2 regions of the Frankia sp. R43 genome follow, and region 1 is predicted to be linked to the other one. Evidence: riboswitches for the same ligand, from Rfam matches in the RefSeq annotation. Region 1 holds a riboswitch; the other holds the start of a gene.
The links. Region 1 has a riboswitch for thiamine pyrophosphate ahead of ACG83_RS14315 (thiazole synthase). Riboswitches for the same ligand answer to the same signal wherever they lie in the genome.
Positions count from the first base shown of each region.

Region 2: it holds a riboswitch for thiamine pyrophosphate, as region 1 does, so the genes downstream of both, thiC (phosphomethylpyrimidine synthase ThiC) here and ACG83_RS14315 (thiazole synthase) in region 1, are expected to answer to the same signal.

Region 1 is NZ_LFCW01000003.1:148,909-156,205, reverse strand. It holds gene thiH (2-iminoacetate synthase ThiH) at 1-1,013, opposite strand, end outside; gene ACG83_RS14315 (thiazole synthase) at 1,013-2,059, opposite strand; TPP riboswitch at 2,054-2,167, opposite strand; gene pknB (Stk1 family PASTA domain-containing Ser/Thr kinase) at 2,461-4,452, shown strand; gene ACG83_RS14305 (DUF5667 domain-containing protein) at 4,603-6,675, shown strand; gene ACG83_RS14300 (class II 3-deoxy-7-phosphoheptulonate synthase) at 6,727-7,297, opposite strand, start outside.
Region 2 is NZ_LFCW01000001.1:741,225-748,521, reverse strand. It holds gene ACG83_RS02580 (glycosyltransferase) at 1-562, shown strand, start outside; gene ACG83_RS02575 (class I SAM-dependent methyltransferase) at 698-2,557, shown strand; gene thiC (phosphomethylpyrimidine synthase ThiC) at 2,859-4,529, opposite strand; TPP riboswitch at 4,754-4,875, opposite strand; gene ACG83_RS45210 (hypothetical protein) at 4,946-5,827, shown strand; gene ACG83_RS02560 (L,D-transpeptidase family protein) at 6,177-7,061, shown strand; gene gnd (phosphogluconate dehydrogenase (NAD(+)-dependent, decarboxylating)) at 7,239-7,297, opposite strand, start outside.

The sequences.
Region 1 (7,297 bases):
CTCATCGTCGTGACCGCGATACGGGCCAGCCCGTCGCGCAGCGCCGCCGGCTCCCTCGTCGACAGCGAGATGGCGACATCCGGCTCGAACAGCCGCAGCGCCGCGTGCGCCTGGACGAACTGGGCGTCGGAGACCACCACGGTGGGCGGGAAACCACTGGCACTCGGCTTGATCCTGGGCAGGGCCACGGAGACCTCCGTCCGCCAGAAGCGGCGGCTGAGGAACGAGGCGTGCGCGGCGAGCGCGAGGATGTCGGCCCGCCAGTCCGGTGCGAGCCCGAGCAGCACCCCCAGGCCCAGGCGCCGCACCCCGGCGCGGGCCGCCCGCTCGAACGAGGCCAGCCGGCGGTCGTAGTCGCGTTTCCAGCCGGCGACGTGGACCTCGGCGTAACGCGCCCGGTCGTACGTCTCCTGGTAGTGGATGGCCCCCTCCAGGCCGGCCGCGACCAGCCGGGTGTAGGTGTCGTCCGACCAGGTCTGGGTCTCGATGCTGATCGAGGGGACGAACGGGCGCAGCCGCTCCACGACATCGACCAGGTAGTCGGCGGAGACCTCGATCCGGTGCTCGCCGGAGACCAGCAGGAGATGCCGGAAACCGAGGTCGACCAGCAGGCGCGCCTCGCCGACGGCCTCCTCCGGGGTCAGTGTGCGCCGCGCCACCTCCAGGCCCTTCGCGAAGCCGCAGTACGTGCAGGACGACAGGCAGGCGTTCGACACGTAGAGCGGGGCGAACATCCGCACCGCCCGCCCGAAGCGCCGCAGTGTGGTCGCCTGCGCGAGCTGCGCGAGCTCCTCCAGCCGGCCGGTGGCGGCCGGCGACAGCAGCACGGCGAGATCGGCGAGGCCGAGACGGCCGCCGGTGTCGCCGTGCGCGCCGCCACCCCGGCCGGCGGCGGCCGCCCGGCGCAGCACCGCGTCCACCTCGGCCGGGCCCGCCTCGCGGGCGGAGCAGGCCAGGCCCGGGATGTCCAGCGCGGCGAGCTCGTGGGCGAACAGGCCCGGCGGGCTGGCCATCAGGCGCCCCCGCCAACGCCGCTGCTCACGGTGCCGCTGCCGACCGCACCACTGCTCACGGCGCCGCTGCTCACGGCACCACTGCTCACGGCGCCGCTGCTCACGGCGCCGCTGCTCACGGCGCCGCTGCTCACGGCGCCACTGCCGACCGCGCCACCGGCGCCGTCGTCGGTGAGCGAGCCGAGGAAGCCGGTGAGCGGGGAGGACGCCGCGGCCACCGTCGCGCTACCCGGCCGCGCGCGACCGGCGAGATACCCCAGCCGCCCCGCGGTGGTCGCGAGCGCGAACGCGCGCGCCATCATGACCGGATCGGCGCTGATCGCGATCGCGGTGTTGACCAGCACCGCGTCGGCACCGATCTCCATCGCCTCGGCGGCGTCGGACGGCGCGCCGAGGCCCGCGTCGACCACGACCGGGACGCCGGCGGTCTCGACGATCGCCTCGATCGCGTCCCGGGTCCGCAGGCCGCGGTTGGAGCCGATCCAGCTGCCGAGCGGCATCACCGTGGCACAGCCGGCCTCCTCGAGCCGGCGGGCGAGCACCGGGTCGGCCGAGCAGTACGGGAGCACGGTGAACCCGTCGGCGACCATCAGCTCCGCCGCGCGCAGCGTCTCGATCGGGTCGGGTGCGAGGGTGCGCGGGTCCGGCGTGACCTCCAGCTTCACCAGCGCGGTGCCGGTCGCCGCGCGGCCGAGCCGGGCCAGCCGCAGCGCCTCGGCCGCGTCGACCGCCCCGGAGGTGTTCGGCAGCAGCGTCATCCCGGCCGGGACGAAGTCGAGCACGTCGCCCTCTCCCGCCCGCGACAGGTCCACCCGGCGCAGCGCGATGGTGACGATGTCGGCGCCGGAGGCGACCAGGCTCGCCCGCATCAGCTCGTGGCTGGCGAACTTGCCGGTGCCCACCAGGAGCCGGCTGGCGTAGGCGGTGCCGGCGATCTGGAGGGGGTCCTCCCCGAGGCCGGCCGCAGCGGCCGCACCGGCCGTGCCGGCCAGGCCGGCCGGACCTGCCTTGATGGCAGGACCCGTCGGCGTGATCTGTTGTGTCATCGAGCGATTCCTCCCCACGCGCGCATGACCGCGATCGGGTCTGCGGGTCGCCGACGGCATCCTGATCGGCCTCTCAGCCCGCGTCCGCGGGCTCCCCGGTCACGCCACAGTGTAAGCACCAGAAGTGGAGGTACCCAGCCAGTTCCCGCAGCTGGCGGCGGGGACGGCGGGGAATGGGTGTGAGCCGCGCCGCGCCGGCCGAGGTGGGCCGCCCGCGCGGGCGCCGAGATTTCGCCCGGCCCAGAAGAAAATCCGCGGCTGGTCGTGCCACTCCGGCGCAGATTCACCACTTTGTGACGAAAGTCCCGCCCGTTTGGGCGCCACTCCGACGGATTTGCGAAGTAAGACCACTGTCCGACGGTCGGAACGGCCGATCGTAAACTGTCCCCGTGGATGCCACGGTGACCGACCCTGTCATCGGTCGTCTTCTCGATGGGCGGTACACCGCCCAGGAGCGGCTTGCCGTCGGCGGGATGGCGACGGTGTACGTCGCGCACGACAACCGCCTCGACCGTTTCGTCGCGCTCAAGATCATGCACCCGAACCTCAGCCACGACCCCGAGTTCGTGGCCCGGTTCCACCGGGAGGCGAACGCGGTCGCCCGGCTCAGCACGCCACGCGTCGTGTCGATCCTCGACCAGGGTTCGGACCGGACGGCGGCCGGCGTCCTGCACTACCTGGTCATGGAGCTGGTACGCGGGCGGTCGCTGCGCGAGTACCTGACCACCCGCGGGCGGCTGACCGTGCCCGAGGTCGTCGAGATCTTCGAGCCCGTCGCGGAGGCGCTCGCCGCCGCGCACGCCGCCGGGATCATCCACCGCGACATCAAGCCGGAGAACATCCTGCTCGGTGACGACGGCCAGGTGAAGGTCGCCGACTTCGGGCTCGCCCGGCCGGTGTCCCAGCCGACCCAGGCCGTGACCGGCGGCGTCGTCATGGGCACCGTCGGGTACCTGGCACCCGAGCAGGTCACCCACGGCACCGCCGGCATGCGCAGCGACGTCTACGCCGCCGGCGTCATGCTCTTCGAGATGATCACCGGCCAGCTCCCGCACAACGGTGAGACGCCGATGTCGGTGGCCTACCAGTCCGTCCACGGTGACGTGCCCGCGCCGTCCTCGGTCGTGTTCGACGTCCCCGCCGAGCTGGACGCGCTCACGCTGCGGGCCACCGCACGCGACCCGAACCACCGGCCGGCCGACGGCGCCGCGCTGCTCGCCGAGCTGCGGGCGATCCTGCCCTACCTTCCCGCGCCCGGTGACGACGAGGAGTACCACTCCGGGTTCACCGGCCCGCTGCAGTCGCCTACCCCGCCGCGGGGCCCAGGAGCGGGGGCGTACCCAGGCGCCCAGCCGGCGCAGCCGCCTCGGCCACCGGTCGCGCCGACCAGCATGATCAGCACCGGCTCGGGCCAGGGCCGCCGCCGGCGGCCGCAGGAGGCCCGGTCCGGGCGGCTGCCCGCCGGCCCCGCGGTCATCGCCGGTGTCGTGGTGGTCTGCCTGGTCCTCGGCGTGGTCCTGTTCCGCGCGCTGCTGGGCGGCACCAAGCCCGAGGTGCCGCTGCTGCTCGGGCTGACCAAGGCGGCGGCCGAGAAGAACCTGAACGAGGCCGGCATCAGGTTCAAATACGGCCAGACGCTCGCCAGCGACACGTACGCCGAGGGCCAGGTCGCCGAGCAGGACCCGGAGACCGGCGCCAAGATCAGCGACGACACCGTCGTGACGCTTCGGCTGAGCAGCGGCACACCGAAGGCGGTCGTTCCTGCTCTCGCCGGGAAGACCGCCGAACAGGCCCAGGTCGAGCTGACCCAGGCGAAGCTCACGGTCGGCGGGCGCAACGCGGAGGCCAACGACACCGTCCCCGAGGGCCAGGTCATCCGAACCGAGCCGCAGGCCGGCACGGCGGTCGAGCGGAACACACCGGTGATCCTGTACGTGAGCTCCGGGCCGTCGACGGCGGAGATCCCCGGCGACCTCGTCGGGCTGACCTACGACGAGGCCAAGGCGAAGCTGGACGCGCTGGGCCTCAGCCTCACCGTGAAGCAGTCGCTGATCACCGACGACAGCGTGGAGCCGGGCCAGGTCGCGCGCACCTCGCCGAGCCCCGGCCAACGGGTGAACGCGGGTGCCACCGTCACCCTCTTCGTCGCCAAGGACTCCGACTCCGATTCCGACTCCGGTGGCGGCGACGGCAGCGGGGTCATGGTGACCGTGCCCAACGTCGTGGGCAAGTCCTGGTCGGACGCCGAGCGCATCCTGAACCGCGTCGGGCTCAAGGCTGCCCGGCAGGACTGGATCGCCAACAAGGTGAAGTCCCAGAAGCCGAAGGCCGGCAGCAAGATCGAGCGGGGAAGCACGGTCCAGCTTCAGATGGAGTGGGGCGTGACCAACTGACCCGGCCGGGCTGACCTGCCAGGCCGGGCGCCGCGCCGTCGGGAAACAATCGGCGTCACCGCCTCCGCGACGCCGATCGGGTACATTCGATCTTCACTCGGGCCGTGAGCCGCGGTCCCGGAGTACCGGAGCCAGAACGCGGGGGGCGGCGTGGTGGCGAGTGGTGGGCCGCGCCGGCGGAGCGCGCGGGCAGACCGTGCCGCCGCGTTGCTCGACGGTGGGCGTCCCCCTCGCGACGAGTACGAACAGCAGCTGGCTCGAACCATCTCCACCCTGCGGGCGCTGCCCGTCCCGGCGATGTCACCCAGCACCCGCGCGGAGACCCGCGCCATGCTGCTCGCCCGCCTGAGCATCGCCGGTCTCACCGACGCCGCCGGCCCGGCCGTGACGACCGGCCCGATCAGCGCGCCCGAGCCGGTCAGCGCGACCAGCCCAACCGGCGCGCCTGGCCCGGCCGACGCGGCTGACACGGCCGACCCGGCTGACACAGCGGGTACGGCCGACACAGCGGGTACCGCCGGAACGGGGGGCACCGGCGCCGCTCCGGCCCACCGGGCCACGATCGTCACCCGCCCCGACCGGGCACCTCTGCGCAGAGCGGTGCGCTCCGCCCGCCCCGCGCTGGTCGGAGCGCTGGCCGCGTCCGTCGCGGCGGTCGGTGTCGGGGTGAGCTCCACGAACGCACTGCCCGGCGAGTTCCTGTACGGCGTGAAGCGCCATGTGGAGCAGCTCCAGGTCAGCCTCGCGGCCAGCCGGGTGGAACGGGCCAAGGCCCAGCTGGCGGTGGCCCGGACGAGGATGGACGAGCTCACCGCCGTCCTCGGTCAGGCCACCTCGGCCACGGGGGGCGCCGCCACCGGCGCGGGTAGCCGAACCGGTTCGGGTCACGGCGACGCCGCGCGGCCCGGCTCCGCCGACGACCCGGTTGCGGCTTCGGAGGATGACCCGCTGGCCCGTCCTGGTGCCGGCGAGGCGGGGCTCGGCCCGGCGCTCGGGCAGCCCTGGCCGACCGGCACACCGGCGGCGCGGCCAGCCTCCCCCACGGCGTGGCCAGGCGCCGGCTCCGGCGCTGCCGGCGCACCGACGTCGGGCGGGCAGACCGCCGCCACGCCCCCGGCGGCACACGCCACGGCCGGCGGCGGGTCCGTCCGGGCGCGCGACCTGACCACGGCGGCCGCGTTGCTGCACGACTGGTGCACCGACGCGGCCGCCGGCAGCGAGGTCCTCATCGAGGAGATCCGTTCCGGGAACACGGACGCTTGGAAGACGCTCAACGAATTCAACACAGACCAGTCGACGCGCCTCGACGCACTGCTGGGCGTGCTCGGGAGCAACGCCGGCCCTGACGCGACCGAGGCACGCCGCATCATCAGCGACGTCGGCTCGGTACTGACCTTCACCTCCGCGCATTCCGGAGGGGCTCCGGCATCGGTCGGCTCCGGGAGCGGATCCGCCCTCGGGCCGGGCACCGCCACCGCGGGCGACGGGAACACCTCGGCGGGAACAGCGACGGCGGACCCCGGGCCAGCTCCCCGTCCCCCACGGGCGAGCACGGTCGGGCCGCCCCAGTCGCAGGCCGCCACACAGCCGGCACAGACTTCCCCGGAAGCGCCGGCGGTCGACGCCGCGGCCAGCGGCATCGCTCCCAGCCTGCCGCTGCCGGCACCGCCGTCAAGCTCAGCCGCTGACGCCGGTGCCGACGCCCGTACCGGTGCCGACGCCGGTGCCGCCGGAGCAGAAGCGTCGTCCGGATCGGAGCCGGCGGCGCAGGCGAGCACCGACCCGGTGACGCCGCAGAGCGCCACCGCCACCCCACAGGCTTCCGCCGGCCTCGACGCCGCGGCCTGGGCGGGAGCGCTGGAGACCGCCGGCCTCCTCGACGCCTCCAGGGACCTGGTGTCCTACGTCGGCGTCGGGTTCGGCGTCAGCTCCGACCCCGACGCGGGCTCCACGGGGGCCTCCGCCGACGGCACCGTGCAGACGGCCTCGCCGCATTCCGTCGCGTCCGACGGCGCCGCGGCTCAGGCGGGCGGCAACATGGCGGGCAACGTCGCGGCAGGCAGCGCGGAACCGGCGCCCACCACTGAACCGGCGCCCGCCACTGAACCGGCGCCTGCCACGGAGTCGGGGACCACCGTGCTCGGAGCTACGACCTCATCCGCCGACGCACCGGGCCAGCCGCAGACGACCCCCGCCGAGACGCAGACGACCCCCGCCGAATAGTCGTCGGCAGGGGTCGTCGTCGGCCGGCACCGCCGCGCGGGCCGGCGCCGCTCAGCGGTGGTGGCGGGCGTCCCGATCGGCACGGGTCTGCTGGAGCATCTCCGCCACCAGGAAGGCCAGCTCAAGTGCCTGCCCGGTGTTCAGCCGCGGGTCACAGGCGGTCTCGTAGCGGCCACCGAGATCAGCCTCGCCGATCTGCTCGGCACCGCCGAGGCACTCGGTCACGTTCTCCCCGGTCAGCTCGATGTGCAGCCCACCCGGGTGGGTGCCCAGGCCCCGGTGCACCTCGAAGAACCCGAAGACCTCGTCCAGGACGTCGTCGAAGTGCCGGGTCTTGACCCCACTGACGTCCTGGGTGTTGCCGTGCATCGGGTCGCAGGACCACACCACGGGATGCCCGGCGGCGTTCACCTTGTCGATGATCGGGGGCAGCACGTCGCGGACGCGCTTGGCGCCCATCCGCGCGATCAGCGTGAGCCGCCCGGGGATGTGCTCCGGGTTGAGCCGCTCGGTGAGGGCCAGGACGTCGTCCGGTGAGGCGGTGGGGCCGACCTTGCAGCCGATCGGGTTGCCGACCCGGGACAGGAAGTCGACGTGCGCGCCGTCGAGGTCACGGGTGCGC
Region 2 (7,297 bases), on a different contig from region 1:
TGTCCGCCGGGAGTCCCCGGACTTCCCCTGGACCTGGCTCGACTCCGACCGCCGCACCGTGCTGGTCTCGCTGGGCACGGTCACCAGGGAAGCCGGCGGGCGGTTCCTGCGCGCGGCGGCCGAAGCACTGCTGGGGATGTCCGACCGGGTGCAGGGCGTCATTGTCGCGCCGGCGGGGTCGCTGGACGACCTGGCCGAGAAGGCACCCGACGACCTGCTGGTCCGGTCGTTCGTGCCGCAGGTGGAACTCATGCCCTCGCTGGACGCGGTTGTCTGCCACGCCGGCAACAACACGGTGTGCGAGGCGCTCTCGCACGGCGTGCCGCTGGTGGTGGCACCCGTCCGGGACGATCAGCCGATCATCGCCGAGCAGGTGGTGCGGGCCGGTGCGGGGCTGCGGGTGCGCTTCGGGCGCTCGACCCCGGCGACGCTGGCGACCGCGGTCGGCGCGGTGCTGGACGAGCCGTCCTACCGGGCCGCGGCCACCCGGCTGCGGGACGAGTTCACCGCCGCGGGCGGGGTCGTGACCGCCGCCCACCAAATTGAGAAGCTGCTGCCCTAGCGTGGCCGGAGCTCGGGTGACGGCTGGAGCTGGTGTCGGGGCTGGAACTGGTGCAACGGCTCAGACCGGTGCGACGGTTGGGCGCGACGTTGCGACGGTTGGGCGTGACGTGGCGGCGGGAGGATCGGTGGCGGCATGAGAACGGTGCTGCTCCTGGTGCCGGTTCTGGTGTGTGTCGGGCTCGTGGCGAACGGCGTCCGGCTGCGTGGCCGGCTGCGCCGGCTGGACACCGCGGTGGCGTCCGGCCGGCCGGTGGACCCGGCCCACGTGTTCCTCGTCGCCGAGGGTGTGCGCCTGTCCGAGGCAGCCTGCCGGGCCGCGAGCAACCATGCCCGCCGTGAGCGGCTGCTGGCGCTCGACCTCATCCCCGGCGATCTGACGGTCGAGCGTGCGCTCGACGTGGCCCGCATGGTCGACACCCGCACCTACCGGGCCGACCGCACGGCCGCGGGCCGGGGCGCCTTCCAGGCGATCCTCGTCCACCGCGTTCTGCTGGACCGGATCGGGATCACGCCCCGGGAGAATTTCGACCCGGTCGAGCTGGTCGACATCACCGCTGCGCTCAAGCGGTACGCCCCGGACGCGACGGACCTCGTGGTCGTGCACGGCCTGCAGGCCGCGCGGGACGACGCGGCCATGCGGGTGCGGGTCCAGCAGCGTGCCTACGCGTGCACCCCGGCCAGCCTGTACATGCCGTTCGCGCCGCACATCGGGACGGCGATCGGATCCCAGGTCAGCCAGAACCTGGCGTATGTGGCGATGCTGCTCTTCTGGTTCCAGCCGTTCTTCGTGTGCGCGGGAAAGGTTCCGCTCGCCCCGCGGGACCTGATCCGCAGCCCGATCGTGCGCATCCTCGGCATCGTGCTGTTCGTCATCCACTCGGTGCGTGCCGGGCGTCGCGCCGCCGAGGCGAAGGCCGCGGGGCTGCCCGCGGACCCGGTGAAGGAGGACCGGCGCCGCCACCGGGAGGAGACGACGGCCTGGTACGTCGCCCGCGCCCGCCGCGTCGGGCGGCTGCGCGAGGCGACCGGCACCGAATGCCCGTGGTGCGGCTCCGGGCACCTGACCGTCCGGCTGCGCTCGGTGGATCTCACCATGGGCAAGCCCGGCAGCTTCCGGCTCGACGCCTGCCGGCGCTGTGGCCACATCTTCCTGAACCCGGCGCTCACCCCGGACGGCCAGGACTACTACGAGCGGGACTGGCGGGACGGTTTCGCCGTCGAGGCCGCCGAGCACTCCCGGATGCGCGAGGCGCCGGCGGACCGTGCCCGCGCCGAGCTGCTGCGACCCCATGTCACCCCGCGGGCCTGGCTGGACGTCGGCGCCGGCTTCGGGCACTTCTGCAACGTCGCGCGGCGGCACTGGCCGATGACCACTTTCGGGGCGCTCGACGTCACCGACGCGATCGACGAGGCGTGCGCGCGCGGCTGGGTGGAGGCCGCCTACCAGGGCGAGCTCGTGCAGGTGGCGGACAGCATCGCCGGGCGCTATGACGTGATCAGCATGTTCGGCTATCTGGAGCGCACCCGGTATCCGTCCGAGGAGCTGGACGGCGCGGTGAAGGCCCTGCCGCCCGGCGGCCATCTGCTGCTCGAGCTGCCGAACCCGTCCTGCCCGGCCGCCCGCTGGCTGGGGCGCTACTGGGCTGGCTGGGACGTGCCGCGACGGCAGCACTACATACCGGTCGACAACCTGCTCGCGGCGCTCGAGGACCGCGGGATGCGCCCCATCGTGGTCCAGTTCGGCCCGGCGCAGCGCCCCGGCGACCTCACCCGTGCCCTGCGGCTGCTCATCGCGAACCTCGCCCCGAAGCCCGAGCCGTGGGTGCACGCCAGCCGGGCCGGGATCGGCCGGCGGGTGCTGCGGGCGGTCCTGCTGCTGGCCGCGGTCGTCCCGTTCGGGCTGGCCTGGGGGCTGGACAGGCTGACCCGGCCCATGCTGGCACGGGGGAGACGCTCCAACACCTATCGGGTGCTCGCCCGCAAGGAAGGCTGACCCGGCCTGGCACCCCAGCGGTTCGCCGCTGTGCCGCTGGGCCGCTGTGCCGTTCTGCGGCTATTCGAGCCGCCGCCGCGGGCTGCGGCAGCCGCCGCCGTTGCTGCCAGGCAAGAGTTGGGCAAGAGTTGAGGATTTTGGTCGTCAGAACGACCAAAATTCCATGTTCTTTGCACGGAGGCTCGGATCCGCCTGAAACGCGAACCGGCCGCCGCCCGGACGGGGGCGACGGCCGGCTGGGTAGCCCAAGGGACCGGAAACCTCAGAGATCAGCAGCCGCAGAGATCAGCAGGCTCACGTATCAGGTCGCCTGCTGGTCGGCGAGCGGCAGGTAGATGCGGGAGCCCTGCTCGGCGAACTCCCGGGACTTCTCCGCGAGCCCGGCCTGCACGGCCTCCTCGGTCTCGAGGCCGTGCTCGGCGGCGTACTTGCGGACGTCCTGGGTGATGCGCATCGAGCAGAAGTGCGGGCCGCACATGGAGCAGAAGTGCGCGGCCTTCGCCGGCGCCGCCGGGAGTGTCTCGTCGTGGTACTCCCGAGCGGTCTCCGGGTCCAGCGAGAGGTTGAACTGGTCGTCCCAGCGGAAGTCGAACCGGGCGTCGGAGAGAGCGTCGTCCCAGGCCTGCGCGCCCGGGTGCCCCTTCGCCAGGTCCGCCGCGTGGGCGGCGATCTTGTAGGCGATTACGCCGGCCTTGACGTCCTCACGGTCCGGCAGGCCGAGGTGCTCCTTGGGGGTCACGTAGCAGAGCATCGCCGTGCCGTACCAACCGATCATCGCCGCGCCGATCGCGGAGGTGATGTGGTCGTAGCCGGGCGCGATGTCGGTGGTGAGCGGACCGAGCGTGTAGAAGGGCGCGTCATGACACAGCTCGGCCTGCAGGTCCATGTTTTCTTTGATCTTGTGCATCGGGACGTGGCCCGGGCCCTCGATCATCACCTGGACGTCGTGCTCCCACGCCACCTGGGTCAGCTCGCCCAGCGTGGCCAGCTCCGCGAGCTGCGCGGTGTCGTTCGCGTCGGCGATCGACCCGGGGCGCAGCCCGTCACCGAGGGAGAAGGTGACGTCGTAGGCGCGCAGGATCTCGCAGAGCTCGGCGAAGTTCGTGTAGAGGAAGTTCTCCTGGTGGTGGGCGAGGCACCACGCGGCCAGGATCGAGCCACCCCGCGACACGATGCCGGTCTTGCGCTTCGCGGTCATCGGCACGTACCGCAGCAGCACGCCGGCATGGACCGTCATGTAGTCCACACCCTGCTCGGCCTGCTCGATGACGGTGTCGCGGTAGACCTCCCAGGTGAGCTCCTCGGCCTTGCCGCCGACCTTCTCCAGCGCCTGGTAGATCGGGACGGTACCGATCGGGACGGGCGAGTTGCGGATGATCCACTCGCGGGTGGTGTGGATGTTCCTGCCCGTCGACAGGTCCATCACGGTGTCGGCGCCCCACCTGGTCGCCCACACCATCTTCTCGACCTCCTCCTCGATGGACGAGGCGACGGCCGAGTTGCCGATGTTCGCGTTGATCTTTACCAGGAGGTTGCGGCCGATGGCCATCGGCTCGCTCTCCGGATGGTTCACGTTCGCCGGCAGGACCGCCCGCCCGGCGGCGATCTCGTCCCGCACCAGCTCCGGCGCCAGGCCTTCCCGAAGCGCCACGAACTCCATCTCCGGGGTGATCTCGCCCCGCCGGGCGTAGGCGAGCTGCGTCACCGCCTGGCCGGCGAGTGCCCGCCGCGGCGCGCGTGCGGAACCGATGAACAGGTCGGCCTCGGGTGCGCTCGTCCTGCTGCGCCCGTCGTCGGCGGGCTGGACGGCCCGACCTGTGATCTCCTCGGTGTCTTCGCGGTCGATGATCCAGCTGGACCGCAGTGCCTGCAGGCCCCGCCGCACATCCACCCCGGCGCCCGGGTCGGTGTACGGCCCGGAGGTGTCGTAGAGGACGAGGCTGTCGCCGGTGCTCAGCGCGACCTCGCGCATGGGCACCTGAAGGTCGGGCCGGGAACCGGTCAGATAGGTCTTGCGGCTGCCGGGGAACGGCCGGGCCAGAATTCCGTCCGCCTCGGCGCCGGCCGGGCCGGGGGTGGAGGCCGGAGTGGGGGCGGGAATCGTGGCCGTTGGCTGCTGGGACGCAAGCCCCGGCCCGGAGGAAATCGGTGCATTCTCGGACGAAGTGGACTCAGCTTGCGCGGGCTGGATGGGACGCACCACCTTTGATCACTCCCTACGCCGGAATTACCCGGACAGGTTCAGGCGGTCGGCGGCACCGGCTGTTGCCCGGCCGCCCTCTCAGCCTCCCAGGGTGGAAGCTCCCGCATCTGCCTCGACGCTACGGCAGGCGCCACCCCTTCGCCACCCCCTTGGTCATCTTCGCCAAGTTCGTCACGTACCGGTTCGTGCCATTCGCCGGACGGCTCGGCGTGGTCGGTGCAGGCGTCGGGACCAGCGGCGGGACGGATCGGGGCGAGCTCCCGCAGCGCCGCCCCGACCAGGGCGGCGACCTCCTCCGGGGTCTCCCAGAGATGTTCGGCAGGCACAGTGAGGACCACTTTCGTGGCCGAAAGCACCCGGGCCGGACCGGGTCTGCCGACGCGCACAAGCACCCGCCAGGGCCGATACCAGACGTCGAGCCGGCCGGTGGGAAGGTCGGGGGAGCCGACGGCCACTGTCTGCCCGGTGGGCAGCGAGAAGGCGATCTCGATCTGCCGGTAGAGGCGGGACAGCAGTTTCGGGGTACGGCGGCTCTGATCGTCGAGCGTCTCGCCGATCAGGGTGCGCCGGGTGATCGGCCCGCGGCGCGCCAGCGCCCGCCGCATCGCCTCGACGGTGACGAAACCCTGGCCCAGGGCATCGACGACCACGGTGCGGGCCGCGCCGCGGTCGCCGGACCACTCGGCCAGGTCGACGACGGAACGGGCCGGCACGGTGCGGGGTGGCAGCCGGGCGCGGTGCACGTCCGCCGGGGTGAGCCGGGCCGTGCGGCGGAAGGCCACGCCGGGCACCGGCGCGTTACGGCGCTCGGGTGGAACCAGCACCGTGACGACCTCGTCATCGTGGTCGACCAGACCGTCCAGCTCGGCGGCGGTGGCCCCACCGAGCACCGCTCCCTGGCCGCCCGCGAGCAGGCCAGCCCAGGCTCGCTGGACCAGGGCCGGCCCGACCGCCGTGATCAGCACTCCCGGCGCGGGCTGCCGCCACATGCCGGCGGTGACCCGCGCCCGGATGTCGGCCCGGGTGAGACCGGCGCCGATCGCGTCGCGCTCGCTGATGACACCTGACTGGAGGTCGGCGATCTCCTGCCAGGGGAGTCGGCCGGGACGGGCTGTCATACCCAGACAATGGTCATTGTCGATCCGTTGTGTCCATGGCGGGTTGCCGGCCTGTGGAAAACTACTCCTGGACTGGCTCCAGGCCCCTATTCCGTAAACGCATACAACGATTCGGTCGGGCCAGGTCGGGAGCGGTTCGAGGGCGGGTGCCGCGGGCCCGTATCGTGTGCGACCGACACCTGCGCGAAATTGTGGGTGTGTTGCCGCGCGGCAGTCTGCTTGCACGTGTGATGGTGGTGTCCAGTGCGGGGCGTGGATGTGGCCGGAGACGCGCGGCTTCGGCCCGGAGGTCGGAGGAATGTCGACACACCGAAGGTCCGGCCGGTCCTTGGGCCGCCGGAGAGGAGACGGGGGCGGCGGTCGCGTGCCCGCGCAGTCGATTGCGATCGGTTTGGCCGCGGTCAGTGCGACACTGGTGGTCGGCGCCGCCGGCGCGATACATGTGGTCGACTCCGGAGCGGATCCGGAGATTTCGGCGGCGGCCGCCCGCAGTGAGGTGCCGTCGGCCAGTCCGGCCCCGGCAGCTTACGGAGCATCCGGCCTCAAGGAAGAGGGCACGATCGGGGACATGGCAGGCGGCGCGATACCAGGTGTGGGCGATCTGATGATGTCGCGGATCCCCTCATCCACCCGGCAGGCCATCGTCGTCACCGGAGCGGACGAATCCGCGACGGTGAACCAGGTCATGCTCTGGCAGCGCACCGACGAGGATTCGCCCTGGGCGCCTGTCGGCGCCCAGATCGCGGGTCGCAACGGTGCCAACGGATGGACGCGTGATCACGTCGAGGGTGATCTGCGCAGTCCCATCGGCGTCTTCAGTCTCACCGCGGCGGGGGGGCGTTACCCGGACCCCGGCACGGCGCTGCCCTATGAGTACCGTCCGTCCTTCTACCAGGCCGGCAGTTATGACGGTGACCCGATGGGCGAGGCCTTCAACTACGTCGTGGCGATCGACTACAACCGGCTGCCGGGCCATCCGCCGTCGGATCCGACCCGCCCGCTTGGCGACTCGGCCGGGGGCGACATCTGGCTGCATGTGGACCACAACACGCCCACGCGGGGCTGCGTCAGCCTCCCGCAGGCCTCGATGGAGACCGTGCTCCACTGGTTGACGCCGAGCAGCCATCCAATGATCATCATGGGTGACCGGACGAGCGTCGAGGCCTCCGCCGACGTGCGGTGAGCGCGCCCTGCCGCCCGCGAGGGCCCCGCACCGTGTCGACAATTCACGCTGATGGGGGCGAAAGGGGCGGCAGGGTCCCTGGTGACCCGCAAGAAGTGAGGATCTCGGTTGCTGCCGCAGCCATAATCCTCACTTCTTGCTCGGCGGCACCGGCACCGGCACCAGCCGCAGCTCGGGCTAGGCCTTCTTCTCGGCGTGGCCGCCGAACTGCTTGCGCATGGCCGAGAGCAGCTTGT